2 regions of the Clostridioides sp. ES-S-0108-01 genome follow, and region 1 is predicted to be linked to the other one. Evidence: predicted binding sites of a transcription regulator. Region 1 holds the regulator's gene; the other holds the start of a gene.
What was found. Region 1 encodes HrcA, which represses chaperone genes, less so after heat shock. Its sites were predicted from a motif close to TTAGCACTCNNNNNNNNNGAGTGCTAA; they were not measured.
Positions count from the first base shown of each region.

Region 2: groES (co-chaperone GroES) is a predicted target of HrcA. The motif match lies at 2,451-2,477, and genes of this name have one in related genera.

Region 1 covers NZ_JADGMN010000001.1:15,662-23,872, forward strand. Annotated here, with positions in the region: gene lepA (translation elongation factor 4) at 1-1,332, shown strand, start outside; gene IR152_RS00095 (CCA tRNA nucleotidyltransferase) at 1,473-2,810, shown strand; gene IR152_RS00100 (APC family permease) at 3,047-4,363, shown strand; gene hemW (radical SAM family heme chaperone HemW) at 4,533-5,708, shown strand; gene hrcA (heat-inducible transcriptional repressor HrcA) at 5,811-6,830, shown strand; gene grpE (nucleotide exchange factor GrpE) at 6,860-7,480, shown strand; gene dnaK (molecular chaperone DnaK) at 7,572-8,211, shown strand, end outside.
Region 2 covers NZ_JADGMN010000025.1:14,084-22,294, forward strand. Annotated here, with positions in the region: gene larB (nickel pincer cofactor biosynthesis protein LarB) at 1-141, opposite strand, end outside; gene groL (chaperonin GroEL) at 403-2,031, opposite strand; gene groES (co-chaperone GroES) at 2,064-2,348, opposite strand; gene cls (cardiolipin synthase) at 2,534-4,024, opposite strand; gene IR152_RS16950 (DNA-3-methyladenine glycosylase family protein) at 4,042-4,917, opposite strand; gene IR152_RS16955 (YeiH family protein) at 5,210-6,241, opposite strand; gene IR152_RS16960 (LysR family transcriptional regulator) at 6,429-7,319, shown strand; gene IR152_RS16965 (ketopantoate reductase family protein) at 7,389-8,211, opposite strand, start outside.

The DNA of each region.
Region 1 (8,211 bases):
TCAAGTGAAGCACCTCTTATTTCAGCTAAGACTGGTTTAAATATAGAAGATGTCTTAGAAGATATTGTAAAAAATGTTCCTCCACCTAAAGGAGATAATGAAGCTCCATTAAAGGCATTAATATTCGATTCTTACTATGATGCTTATAAAGGTGTTGTAGCTTATGTTAGAGTATTTGAAGGAACTGTTAAAAAGGGTATGACAATAAAAATGATGAATACCAATAAAAAGTTTGAAGTAACTGAAGTTGGTGTCATGGCTCCAGGTCAAACTGAACTTAGTGAATTATCAGCAGGTGATGTTGGTTATATTGCGGCTAGCATAAAAGATATAAGAAGTTGTCGTGTTGGTGATACGATAACAGACTCAAATAATCCTACAGAAGAACCTTTACCAGGGTACAAAAAAGCTACTCCAATGGTATATTGTGGTATATATCCAGGAGAAGGAGAAAAGTATGAAAATGTTAGAGATGCTCTTGAAAAGCTTCAAGTAAACGATGCTGCACTTGAATATGAAGCTGAGACTTCAGCAGCATTAGGATTTGGTTTTAGATGTGGTTTCTTAGGTCTTTTACATATGGAGATAATGCAAGAAAGACTTGAGAGAGAATTTAATCTTGATATAATTACTACAGCGCCATCTGTTATATATAGAGTTACAAAAATGGATGGAGAGGTTGTAATGATACAAAATCCTGCAAACTTACCAGAACCATCTGAGATAAAGATGATAGAAGAGCCAATAGTAAAAGGAGATATAATAGTTCCTAAAGAATATGTAGGTGTTGTTATGGAACTTTGCCAGGAAAGACGTGGAAACATGTTAAATATGGAATATATAGATGAGAGAAGAGTAATGCTTCACTATGACCTTCCTCTCAATGAAGTTGTTTACGATTTCTTTGATGCCTTGAAATCAAGAACTAGAGGTTATGGTTCTCTTGATTATGAGGTTAAAGGTTATGTAGCATCTACACTTGTAAAACTTGATATATTAATTAATAAAGAGCAAGTTGATGCACTTAGTTTTATTGTTCACGAAACTCGTGCTTTCCCTAGAGGAAAGGCAATGTGTGAGAAATTAAAAGGAGAGATTCCAAGACATCAGTTTGCTATACCTATACAAGCTGCTGTTGGTAATAAGGTTATTGCAAGGGAAACAATAAGTGCTCTAAGAAAAGATGTCCTTGCTAAATGTTATGGTGGAGATATATCTCGTAAGAAGAAACTTCTTGAAAAGCAAAAAGAAGGTAAGAAACGTATGAGACAAATTGGTTCTGTTGAAGTTCCTCAAAAAGCATTTATGTCTGTACTTAAATTGGATGAATAAATTTAGATAAAGATATTTAAAAGCTAGAGTGATTTTAGATTTATTTCTAAATTAATCTAGCTTTTTTGTGGTATATTTTAAGTAAACTCATAGAAAATATAAGTAAGAATATATTAAAAAAGAATAAAAAGGTGATATTTATGATTAATATAGAAATTCCTAAAAAAGTAGACTATATAATTAAAGAATTAGAAAAGAATGGTTATGAAGCTTATGTAGTTGGAGGATGTGTCAGAGATTGTTTATTAGAAAGAATTCCAAATGATTGGGATATAACAACTAGTGCTAGACCAGAGGTAGTAGTAGAATTATTTGAAAAAACAATTCCAACTGGTATACAACATGGGACTGTAACAGTTATGATTGAACATGAACCATTTGAAGTAACAACTTATAGAATTGATGGAAATTATAGTGATGGTAGACATCCAGATTCAATAGAATTTACAAATAACATAGTTAAGGACTTATCAAGAAGAGATTTTACTATCAATGCAATTGCATACAATCCAAAGACAGGATTAGTCGACCCATTTGATGGCTATGAAGATATACAAAATAAGTATATACGTTGTGTTGGAAACCCAGTAGATAGATTTGAAGAAGATGCACTTAGAATGCTTAGAGCAGTTAGATTTTCGGCACAACTCAATTTTAAAATAGCTGAAGGTACTAAGCAAAGTATTCATAAAAAATCAGCATTGATAAAAAATGTTTCTATGGAAAGAATACAGACTGAATTTAATAAAATGCTAGTATCTGATTCATCTAAATTAAATTTGTTAAATTCAACAGGTTTGTTGAAATTTATAATTCCTGAAATATGTGAATTAGAAGATGTTACTCAACATAATCCATATCACATTTATGATGTGCAAAAACACACTTTAATAGCCACAGAAGTAATTGAAGATGAACTGTATTTAAAACTTACAATGTTATTTCATGATTTGGGTAAAAAAGTAACTAAAACAACTGACAAAAATGGTATTGACCACTTTTATACTCATAGTAGAGAATCTGTAAAGATTGCAAAGAAGATTTTGAAGAGACTTAAGTATGATAATTGTACTATTAATAAAGTTTTACTATTAATACAATATCATGATTATAGGATAGAACCAAAAAGGAAAATAATTAAAAAGTTATTAAATAAACTAGAAAATGTTGAACTATTTGAAGATTTAATAAAAGTTAATTGGGCTGATACACTTGCTAAAAACCCAAAATATGCGAAAAAAAAGATATTGAACCTTATTGAGTGTGAAAAAGAATTCAAACACATAATAAATCAAAAGGAATGCTTTAATATTAAAGACTTAGCTATTAACGGAAAAGATTTAATGTCTATAGGTGTAAAACCAGGTAAAGACATGGGACATATCTTAAATAAGATGCTTGAAATTGTTATAAATAATCCAGAGTTAAATGAAAAAGAAATACTGAAAGAAAAAGTATTAAATATATACACATTTTAGATTCAAATATAAAAATTTGATTTAATCAATTTAAAAATCAAAAATACAATACTTATTTAGATAAAGTAAATAATTTTTAGAGTCTATTTTAGAAACTAAGATTATACAGTTTTTAAATATGTAGAAACTTAATCTAGAATTAGCAGATTAATATAAAAAAAAACTTTGGGAATACTATAACCATAAATTTATAAAATTAATATTTTATACACTATAAAACAGTGAGGAGGGACAGTATGCGTACTCAACTACAAAAGACTATTGGTCTTTCAGCAGCTCTTTCTACTGTTGTAGGTATGGTTATAGGTTCGGGAGTTTTTTTTAAGCCACAGGCGATATACACTACAACTAATGGAGCTCCAGGTCTAGGTATTATAGCATGGCTTTTAGGTGGTTTTATAACAATAACTGCTGGGCTTACAGCTACAGAAATTTCAGCTGCTATACCAAAAACTGGTGGTATGATGATTTATATCGAAGAGATATATGGAGAAAAATTAGGTTTTTTAACTGGATGGATGCAAACTGTATTATTTTTCCCAGGTACATCAGCAGCACTAGGAGTAATATTTGCTCAACAAGCATCTGAGCTTTTAGGCATGAGCCCAAGTAATATGTCTAATGTACTTCCTATAGCAATTGGAGTTATATTATTTCTAGCAGTACTAAATATAATAGGCTCATCTTTAGGAGGAAAAGTTCAGACAGTGGCCACTATTGGAAAGATGATACCTTTAATTTTAATAATAATATTTGGATTTATTAAAGGGCAAAGTAGTGAAGTATTAAATCCATTTGTAGGAGATGGTGTAAATGCATCAAATGCACTTGGACAAGCATTAATAGCTACTTTGTTTGCATATGATGGTTGGATAAATGTTGGAGCTATATCAGGAGAAATGAAGTCTCCAGAGAAAGATTTGCCAAGAGCAATAGTTGGCGGTTTATCATTAGTTATGGCAGTTTATATTATAATAAATATAGCTTATCTTTGGGTAGTGCCAGCAAGTGAATTAGCAACAGTTACTTCGCCAGCCACATTAGTTGCAACAAGATTATTTGGAAATATAGGTGGAAAAGTGATAACTGTGGGTATATTAATATCAGTATTTGGGACATTGAATGGATACTTATTGACAGGTTCAAGGATACCTTATACATTAGCTGAAATGGGAACTTTACCAGCATCTAAAACTCTTTTAAAAGTAAACTCTGGAGGTTCTCCTGTAAATTCAATACTACTTATAACTGTGTTAGCCTGTGTATATGCATTATCTGGTCAATTTAATCTTTTGACAGACTTAACTATATTTTCAATATGGGTATTTTATGTATTGACTTTTATAGGTGTTATGAGGCTTAGAAGAGAAAAGCCAGAGTTATACAGACCATATAAAGTTCCTTTATATCCAATAATACCAATTATAGCTATATTAGGTGGACTGTTTGTGATAATAAATCAAATAATGACTTCAACAGTAATATCTTTAGGTGGAATATTTATAACACTATTAGGTTTACCAGTTTATTATTATATGAAAAAAAATAACTAATTATTTTAAGTTAAACAAATTTGGATGAAAGTCAAGGCATACTTTTATCCAAATTTGTTGTAGTATTACATAATAAAAGTGTATGATTTCTTACTTGATGTACTATTTTGTTTGATTTATAATTTAGTAATTGCTATTTTAAGATAATTTAAGAAATGAGGAATATAAAATGTTAGGACTTTATGTGCATATTCCATTTTGTGTGAAAAAATGTAAGTATTGTGATTTTAATTCTTATAAAATGGACATAGATTCAAAAAAAAGATATATAGAAGATTTAAAAATAGAAATGGAATTATACAGCAACAAATTATATAAAGATAATAACTATAAGGAGAAAGAAGATTGTAGTTTAAACAAAACAGATACAATAACCAGTATATTTATAGGTGGAGGAACACCTAGCATTTTAACATCTAATGAAATAAGAGAAGTGTTTACAAGTATAAAAGAAGTGTTTAATATAGATGAAAATGCAGAAATAACTATAGAATGTAATCCTGGGACATTGACCCTAGAAAAATTAAAAGTTATGAAAGATGTTGGTATCAATAGGCTTAGTATAGGATTGCAAGCTGTTCAAGAAAAGCATTTGAACTTTATTGGAAGAATACATACTTATGAAGAATTTGAGAAAAACTATAAAGATGCATTAAGTGTAGGCTTTAAAAATATTAATATAGATTTAATGTACAGCCTTCCAAATCAAACTCTATGTGATTGGAAGGAAACTCTTCAAAAAGTTGTAGACTTAAATCCAACACATATATCAGCTTATTCTCTTATACTAGAAGAAGGCACTGAACTATACAATATGCATGAGAGTAATAAATTTGAACTTATAGATGAAAATATAGATATAGAAATGTATGAGTATACAATAAATTATCTAAAGTCAAAAGGGTATAATCAATATGAAATATCAAATTACTCAAAAGAAGGCTATAATTGTGAGCATAATATTTTATACTGGGAATGTGAACATTATATAGGGCTTGGAGCAGGAGCTTCTGGCTATATTGATAATAATAGATACAATAATCTAGAATCTTTAGAAGAATATCATTTAAGTTTGGTAAAAAGAGAAAAACCAATACAAGAAAGTGAAAATCTTTCTATAAAAGATATGATAGAAGAAAAGATATTTATGGGGCTTCGAATGAATAAAGGTATAAAATTTGAAGATTTTAAAAAAAAATTTGGAATAGATTTTAGAGAAAAATACAGCAAGCAAATAGAAATGCTATCGACTAGAAGGCTTATAAATAAAAGCTTTCAGGGTATACAGTTAACTCAAAAAGGAAGAGAAATATCTAATAGTATATTTATAGAATTTATGGAATAATTTTTAAAGTGTTGACAAAATAAATTTATAATGGTATATAATATATATAATCTTTTTAGCACTCGAACTTGGTGAGTGCTAACAGCTAGGAGGTATAATAATATGGAGTTAAATGAAAGAAAATTAAATATCCTCAAAGCTATAGTTAAAGATTATATAGAAACAGCTGAAGCTATAGGTTCTAGAACAATATCTAAAAGACATGATTTAGGTGTTAGTGCTGCTACTATAAGAAATGAAATGGCTGACCTTGAAGAATTAGGGTACTTAATTCAGCCTCATACTTCTGCGGGTAGAGTTCCATCTGAAAAAGGCTATAAGTTATATGTAAACTCTCTTATGAGTAAAAGCGAACTGGATGATAATGATAAGATTCTTATTGAACAGTGTATGAATCACAACATAAATCATATAAAAGAATTGATTCATGAAACTTCTAAGCTATTATCTCAACTAACAAACTATACAACTGTAGCAGTTACCAAGAGTTTAATAAATCAAAGTGTTATAAAGCACATACAGTTGGTTGCTATGAGTGACAATAATATTTTACTTATAGTTGTAACAGATAAAGGAGACTTAAAAAAAGCTAACCTTACAACTAATGTATATTTAGAACAATCTAAGTTAAATTTGATTTCTGATAATCTTACAAGGAAGCTCTTAGGTAAAAGTATAACAGATTTGGATGATAATCTAATTGCTTTTATTAAATATGAAATAAGTGAGTATTCTGGGCTTATAGATGAGCTTTTAAATGCTTTGAACTCAAATATGAAAGAAGAAGATTTTTCTCTATCATTGAATGGAGCTACTAATATATTTAGCTATCCAGAATTTAATGATGTATTAAAAGCAAAGTCATTTTTAAATATGTTAGAAAAAAAGGAAACGATAGCTGACATAATTAAATCAAAGGGAATACAAAAAGACAATCTAAATATAATAATTGGTAGTGATAATGATTGTGAATTGGCACAGGATTGTAGTATAGTTACAGCAACTTATAATGTAGATAGAGACTTGGTTGGGCGAATAAGCTTTATAGGCCCTACAAGAATGGATTATGCTAGAATTTACTCTATAATAAATTATATGAGTTTACTAATTAATAGAAAGTAAAGAAATTTTAAATTGCGAGGTGTAAAGTCTTGGATAAAAAAAATGAACAACAAGAAGTAAGAGAAGAAAATGATACTTCCATTAACCAAGAATCTGAAACTCAAGTAGAGTTAGAAGAAGAAGTTATTAATGAAGAATGTGAAGATTCAAGTGAAAAAACCGATGAAAAAGAAGTTGATGATGAAAATGTAACAGATATAAATTCTAAGTTAGCAGAAAAGAAATTGCAGGATGAACTAGATGAATTAAATGATAAATATCAAAGACTTCAAGCCGAATATGCAAACTACAGAAGAAGAACTCAACAAGAGAAAGAGACAATAGGTGTATTTGCAAATGAAAAGATAATAACTGAGTTAATACCAGTTATAGATAGTATGGAAAGAGCCTTAGATGCATGTGAAGATAAGGAGGATACTATGTATAAGGGTATAAGCCTTGTACATAAACAGTTGATAGACACTTTAGTAAAATTTGGAGTAGAAGAAATAGAAGCAGAATCTAAGGAATTTGATCCAAATTTACATTTAGCAGTTATGCAAGAAAGCGTAGATGGAGTTGAAGCAAATCAAATAGTAATGGTGCTTCAAAAAGGATATAAGCTAGGAACTAAAGTTATAAGACCTTCAATGGTTAAAGTTTCTTGCTAAGTATAGATTAAAGGTTAAAATATTTAACCTAATATAAAATATTCAAATAAGTAAAACTTAATTATATAATTACTCAAGGAGGATTTTAGTCATGGGAAAAATAATAGGAATAGATTTAGGAACAACAAATTCATGTGTTGCAGTATTAGAAGGTGGAGAAGCACAAATAATAGCAAATAGTGAAGGTATGAGAACTACTCCATCAGTAGTAGCATTTACAAAAGATGGTGAAAGAATAGTTGGAGAACCTGCAAAAAGACAAGCAGTTACAAATGCAGATAAAACAATAACTTCTATAAAAACTCATATGGGAACTGATTATAAAGTAAATATAGATGGGAAATCATATACTCCACAAGAAATATCAGCAATAATTTTACAAAAATTAAAATCAGATGCAGAAAGTTACTTAGGACAAACAGTAACAGAAGCAGTTATAACAGTTCCAGCTTACTTTACAGATGCTCAAAGACAAGCTACTAAAGATGCTGGTAGAATAGCAGGGCTTGATGTTAAGAGAATAATAAATGAGCCAACAGCAGCAGCACTTGCTTATGGTATGGATAAATTAGACCAAGAAAAGAAAATATTAGTATTTGACTTAGGTGGAGGAACTTTTGACGTATCTATACTTGAAATAGGAGATGGAACTTTCGAAGTTTTAGCTACAGCTGGTAATAATAGATTAGGTGGAGATGATTTTGACCAAATAGTAATAGATTACTTAGCAG
Region 2 (8,211 bases), on a different contig from region 1:
ATACCCATTTCTTAATTCTCTATGATGGTCTATATTTGCATATCCAATGTCTTCATAAGGTAAATCTTTTAACTTTTCTAACGCAAAATCTATATCAATATTTTCATTTTTAACTTCTTCAAGCAATTTTCTTAAGTCCATATTATCGCATCCTTTTAAATTTGATTTATTCTCTATCAACAATTATACCTTAATTAATATATATCTAAAATCATAACCTAAAAAATAACAATACAACTCTAAAATATTATCATAACCTAGATACTAATTTTCTTAATATGTATATTGAATTTATAGATATACAAAAATTAAATATATACAAAAGAACTATTTCAACTTAGAAGTTAAAATCTAAGTCGAAATAGTTCTTTATATTAAAATTTATATTTTAAACTTTTTAAATTACATCATACCTGGCATTCCGCCACCCATACCTGGCATTCCTGCATCTTCTTTCTCAGGAAGGTCAGCAACAGCAGCTTCAGTAGTTAAGAAAGTACTTGCTATTGATGCAGCATTTTGTAAAGCACTTCTACTAACTTTAGTTGGATCAACTATACCAGCTTCTATCATGTTTACATATTTTTCATTTAATGCGTCAAATCCAGTTTCTGCTTCAGAATTAACAACATTTTGCACAATTACAGCACCTTCAAGACCAGCATTTGTAGCTATTTGTCTTAATGGCTCTTCTAACGCTTTTTTAACTATTTGAGCACCTAGTTTAACTTCTCCTTCTAAACTCTCAATTAGTGTTCCTATTGCTGGTATAACACTAACAAAAGCAGTTCCTCCACCAGCTACTATTCCTTCTTCTACAGCTGCTCTAGTTGCATTAAGGGCATCTTCTATTCTTAACTTTCTTTCTTTTAACTCAACTTCTGTAGCAGCTCCAACTTTTATAACAGCTACTCCACCAGCAAGCTTAGCTAATCTTTCCATTAATTTTTCTCTATCAAAATCTGAAGTAGTTTGCTCTACTTGATGTTTAATTTGATTTACTCTATCTTCTATAGCTTTTTTATCTCCAGAACCATCTACTATTGTAGTATTTTCTTTAGTTACTTTAACAGATGAAGCTCTACCTAACATAGATAAATCAGCTTCTTTTAAATCGTAACCTAATTCTTCTGATATTACTTGGGCACCTGTAAGTATTGCTATATCTTGAAGCATTTCTTTTCTTCTATCTCCAAAACCTGGAGCTTTAACTGCTACTACATCAAATGTTCCTCTTAATTTATTAACTACTAACGTAGATAATGCTTCACCTTCTACATCTTCAGCTATTATTAATAACTTTTTACCTTGTTGAACTATTTGTTCAAGAATTGGTAATAATTCTTGTATGTTAGATATTTTTTTATCAGTGATTAATATATATGGGTCATTTAAAACTGCTTCCATCTTATCTACATCTGTAACCATATATGCAGAAACAAATCCTCTATCAAACTGCATACCTTCAACAGCATCTAATTCAGTATTCATAGTCTGAGATTCTTCAACAGTTATAACTCCATCTTTACCTACTATTTCCATAGCTTCTGCTATTAATTTTCCAACTTCTTCATCACCAGCAGATATAGAAGCAACCTGAGATATAGCTTCTTGTGTTTCTACTATTCTTGATTGATTTTTTAATTCTTCTACTGCCACTACTACTGCTTTTTGTATTCCTTTTCTTAATAATATTGGGTTAGCCCCTGCTGTTACATTCTTTAAGCCTTCTCTTATTATAGCTTGTGCTAAAACTGTAGCAGTTGTAGTACCATCTCCAGCTACATCATTAGTTTTAGTTGCAACTTCTTTAACTAACTGAGCACCCATATTTTCAAATCTATCTTCTAACTCTATCTCTTTTGCTATAGTTACACCATCATTAGTTATAAGTGGAGAACCAAATTTTTTATCTAATATAACATTTCTTCCTTTAGGTCCTAATGTTACTTTTACTGTATCTGCTAATTTATTTACACCAGCTTCTAAAGCTCTTCTTGTTTCCTCTGAAAATTTAATTTCTTTAGCCATTTTAAACCCCTCCTAATAAATTTATTCTATATTTATTCAATAACAGCTAATACATCACTTTGTCTTAGTATTGTGTATTCTTGTCCTTCTATCTTAACTTCTGTTCCAGAATATTTTTGGAATATAACCTTATCTCCTACTGTCAATTCCATTTTTATTTCTTTTCCTTCAACTATTCCACCTGGTCCAACTTCTACAACTTCAGCTATTTGAGGTTGCTCTTTAGCTGCCCCTGGTAAAACTATTCCACTTGCAGTTTTTTCTTCTGCTTCTACTTTTTTAATTACTACTCTGTCAGCTAATGGTCTTATTTTCATTATTCACGCCTCCTAAAATATTAAGTATAGACTAGTTCGCCTATGTTTTTAGTTATTTTTAAATTAATACTACCTTATATGTAGATTTATATATACTGTTTATTATCACTCTATCTAATAGAGTGCTAACAATTATTATAATATACCAATCACACATAATTTTCAATACCTTTTTTAATAATTTTTTATAATATTGGTGAAAATAATCTGGCTACAGATTCCTTGATTTTTTGTATGATATTTCTATTCTTAAATACCTCCAGATTAAGCTCTTCACAGTGACTTAAATCTTCAAAGAAATCATCTGTCATTACTCCAATAACTTCTTCATCATAAATAAATGCATTTACTTCAAAGTTAAGCATAAAACTTCTTAAATCCATATTAGCTGTGCCTGCAGAAGCAATTTTATCATCTATTATTACTACTTTAGAATGTATAAACCCTTTATTATACAAATAAACTTTGCCACCAGCTCTTAATATTTCTTCAAAATATGAATAGGATGCTATGTTTACTATCTTGTGATCTGCAATTTTTGGAAATATTATCCTTACATCTACTCCACTAAGAGCAGCACTTTTTATAGCTTTTAGTAAACTCTCATCAGGAATAAAATATGGAGTTTCTATATAAACATTTTGCCTAGCTTGACATATTGCAGAAAAATAAGCATAATGAATATCTTCCCAGTCACTATCTGGACCACTTGCAACAACCTGTATCATACTTTCACCAACATTCCCGACACTTGGAAAGTAATTTTTAGTCACTAAGACTTCTTTTATTGTATAATACCAGTCAATCAAGAATGTCATTTGAAGCATGTATACAGAAATACCTTTAATCCTAATATGAGTATCTCTCCAATACCCAAACTTATCATTTTTGCCTAAATATTCATCTCCTATATTTATTCCGCCTGTATATCCAATTATTCCATCAATAACAACAATTTTTCTATGATTTCTATAGTTTAATTTTCCTCCTATTATAGGAAATTTTGTAGGTAAAAATGCTGCAATTTCTATACCTACTTCCCTCATTTCTCGAAAAAATTTTCTATTAAACCAAAATCTCCAACATCCTACATCATCATATAAGATTCTTATCTTAACACCTTCTTTGGCTTTTTTTATAAGTTCCTCTTTTAACACCCTACCTATTTCACTATCTTTGATGATAAAGTACTCTAAATGAATATGGTCTTTAGCTTCTCTTATATCTTCTATAAGCCTTTTAAACTTTTCATTTCCATCTACAAATACATCTACCTTATTATTTTTAGTAAAGGGAAACATACCAGTCTTTAATAACATATTTATTACCCTTTTTCTATAACTACCATCCTCTTCATCTCTTAAAAGCTTGTTTTGCTTTATAGATTCTTTTTCTAATTCAACTATTTCTGTTATCTTTTCTAATGTATCAAAGAGTTTCTTTTCTTTTATATTATTAGCTAGTTTTTGAGTCTTAAATAATTTTCGTTTTCTAATATTTCTACCTGAAATAGCATATATAATTAAGCCTATTCCTGGAAATATAATAAACATCAATAACCAAGACATGGTTTTTGCAGGGTCTCTATTTTCAAGTAATATAATCACAGAAATTATGGCTCCAGCTAGATATGATATAATTAAATAGAACAGAAATATTGTTCCTATTACTCCCATAATTTCTCCCCCTTAATTTATTTTCCTATACCGAGTTCTCTTGCATAGTAAAATAAGTACTGTTGAGCAAATCCAGACATTTCTTTAAATTTATCAATTCCATAAGTTCTCATTTTAGGTAAACTCATGTCTTCATCTATATAGAACTCTTGCATAACTCTCTTAACCCAAACATCAACTGGAAAAGAATCATATTTTTGCATCCCAAATAACGCAATACAATCACATACTTTTGGTCCTACTCCATTAAATTTTAAAAGCTCTTTTCTACAGTCATCTGTACTTAAATTTGTATATTCAGATACCTTATCATTGTTTTCTATAACTGCCTGTGTAGTACTTTTTATGTACTTATCTCTAAAACCTGTTTGACATGCTCTTATTTCCTCTTGTGATGCCTTATTTAGCTCTTCTGGTGTTGGGAATGCATAGTATTCATTACCTTCATATTCACCTATATACTTACCAAATTTTCTTGATAAATTTTCTATAGCTCTTTGTATCATAGGAATTCTATTATTAGAGGAAATTATAAATGATATAAGCATTTCCCATCCATCTTGTCTTAATATTCTTATTCCCCATCCAAATTCGGTAGCCTTATTTAAATATTCATCCATATTTTTTAGTTTATTCTTTATTTCTGTATAATCAGTTCCTAAATCAAAGTAATTATACCAAATACTATTAAACTCCTTTAAATTCGTATTATTTAAATATATTTTATCATTCTCTTTTTTGACATTTAATATTCTTCCCTTTGCAACGCCAGTGTATGAGCCATCTTCTTGTTTATGCCATCTAAAACATTGACCACACTCAAATATATGTATTGGGTCAAAATCTGTTACTCCTTCTAGTATAACTCCATTATCCTTTTCATAAACATTCATATACCAAATCTCCTTAATATTTATATTTTCATTTTGTTTAATTATTTAAAAACTTAACTTTAATATGTGCATTTTACTTATTTTAACACAAAGATAAGTAATTTCAAAATCTATAAGGTTATTATTATGTAAAATAATATTTTACTTTAAATTTTCACCTTAAATAAAAAATGAATTCCGATAAGTTTATACCCATTTAAACTTATCGAAATTCATTTTTTATTTATATTATAAATTATTAGTATTATATTATTTTAATTAATCAAATTAGTATTACAAATACTACTTTATACTATATAAATATTTTTATCAAAACTACAGCTGATATAACTTGTACTGTACCTATAAATAAACCATATAAAGAAACCTCTTTCCCTTGTTTCACTAAATCTTTTACATTAACCTTTAGACCAATTGCTGCTAAAGCTATTATTTCTAATTTGTTACTTATTTCTTTACAAAATACAGATACTTCTTTTGGTATAATATTCATTGAAAAAAGTGCACAAGTTATAAAGAATCCAATTACATACCAAGGTATAGTTACTTTTTTCTTTTTTATCTCATCCTTTTCTTCTTCAAGAATTTCACTATTAGACTTATTTTTCATATGTCCAAATACTAATACAACAACAACTAAAAATATTACTCTTACTATCTTAAAAATAGTAGCCAAATCTTTTACATTTTCTCCAACAATTGCTCCACTTGCTACAACTTGACCAATTGATTGTAAAGTTCCACCTATCATTGCTGATGTTTTTACAAGTTCATGGCTGTATAAAAATTGAGATATTATCGGAAGTAAAAACATAAGGAATATACCAGTAACATTTACAATCGTTACTGCAATGCCCTTTTCTTTATCTGTAGCATTAACTACTGGAACGGTTGCTCCTATGGCAGAAGAACCGCATACTGCGTTTCCACTTGCCATTAGAAATCTAAAGTTTTCTTCAAAACCCAACTTTTTACCTATATAAAGTGCTGATATTATTGTTATTGTCATTTGTAATATTATAAATAAGATTCCCGAAACTTTTAAATCTATTAGCGTAGATACACTTAGTGTTGCCCCTAATAGTACTATTGAGTATGAAAGTAAGTCTGTCTCTGAAAATTTATAACCTTTTTGAAATACCTTTTGATTTAAGAATAAATTTCCTACAAACATGCCTAAAAATATAGAAATTGATGCTGCTCCTACCTTAGGAATTAGAGTAGAAATAAATATACTCATGTAACCTACTAGTACTGATACAATCAGTCCAGGTAATATTTCTTTTATAGTTTTTGATGTCAAATTACTTTTATTCTTTAACATAATATACCTACCTTATAGTTAATATAGTTTTCTTTACAATAATAGTATATAATTGTAATAACCATAAGTAAAATAAATATATAATATCGTAATGATTAATATTTTTGATGATTATTACATGTAGTATAATTATTTGTAAAAAGTATATAAAAAATGTAAAATTTCATTAAGTAAAGGAGATATAAAATTGTTTGAGGAATTAAAAACATTTGTGGCTGTCGTTGAATATAAAAATTTTACTAAAGCTGGTGAATACTTAAACTTATCACAGCCAAGTGTAAGTAAACACATTAAAAATCTAGAAAATTATTTTAAAGTCGTGCTTATAAATAGGTCTATTAAACAGAAGACTATTTTTATAACAGAAAGTGGACAAATATTGTATAAAAGAGCTAAAGAAATATTAAATCTTTTAAATATTACTTATCATGATGTAAGCCAAGTTTCAGATGCTATAACTGGACACTTAAAGATTGGTGCAAGTTTAACTATAGGAGAATATATTTTACCTAATTTTCTAGCATTATTTTCACAAAAGTATCCTGACATAGACGTAGAAATTTTCATAGAAAATACATCAATTGTATCTTCTCATGTTAAAGATTATATTCTAGATATTGGTCTTATTGAAGGCACTTGTTCTTCTCCTTCATTTATTCAAGAATATTTTTTTGAAGATAAGATGGTTCTGGCACTTCCGTACAATAGCCCTTTGTTAAAAGACTTTAGTTTTGAAAAACTCCAAGACCAGAAATGGATAGTTAGAGAGGATGGCTCTGGGACTAGAGATTATTTAGATATGTTTTTAAGTGTTAAAGAAATTATTCCAAAAAGTATGATGGTTTTTGGAAGTAACTATGCTGTCAAGGAATCTGTTAGAAATAATTTAGGAATTACAATAGTCTCTAATCTAGTGACAAGCTTACCTGTTTTAAACAATGAGCTGTCTGTCATAGAGCTTGGAAGCAACTACAACAGACATTTCTCATATATATTTCCAAAAGATATAACTTTATCAAAAGCAGCAAATATTTTTATTGATGAGTTAAAAATATTTAGTAATTTAAACAGTTTATAATATTAATAGAATTTATAATATTAATAGAATTTAAAATTAATACTTATCAAAGTTTTTTATAAATAATCTTTAAAATCTGCTTTCAATTACTTTTATCATATAAAAAAAGGTCTGATTTATAGGAGTAGGTATACTATATTGTTTTCCAAGTTCGCAAATATTCTTAGAAAACATATCTACTTCTGTGAGTCTATGGGCTTCTACGTCTTGAAGCATTGATGTTCTTCCTTCTTTTGAATGTTCCAATATTCTATGTAACGAAGTTTCTACATCATCTTCTGTAAGACGTATACCTTTTGCTTGGGCTATATCAACTACTTCCCTCATCGCAGATTTTGCTAATTCTCTTAGATACTCAGAGCTCTGAAAAACTCCATAAGGTGCACCAAGTATAGCTGAAGTTTGATTTACACCAATATTAACCATGTACTTCCACCACATATCTCGTTGAATATCTTTTGATAAAACATACTCTATATTTACACTATCAAAGACTTCAGTTATTATATTAGTTTTTCTATCTTCACTGTTATCTTTGTTACCAAATACAATTATTCCATTAGTAGTATGTATAATATTATTATTTATTTTCTTAGCATCTATATTGGTAACATATGAATATACCATTTTTTCAATTCCAAATCTTTCTCCTATTATCTCTTCACTATCAACTCCATTTAACAAAGACATTACTACTGTATTTTTTCCAACTAGTCCGTCTAATTCTTTTATATTTTCTCTTAAATTATTATATTTTAAGCCTATAATTATAAAATCAGCCTCTTGTTTATATTCATCTTTAGTTACATAATCAAAATCATACCTTTTCCCATTTATTATAAATCCGTCTTCTAAATATCTTTTCTTTCTTTCCCTGTCGCAAAGAATTTTA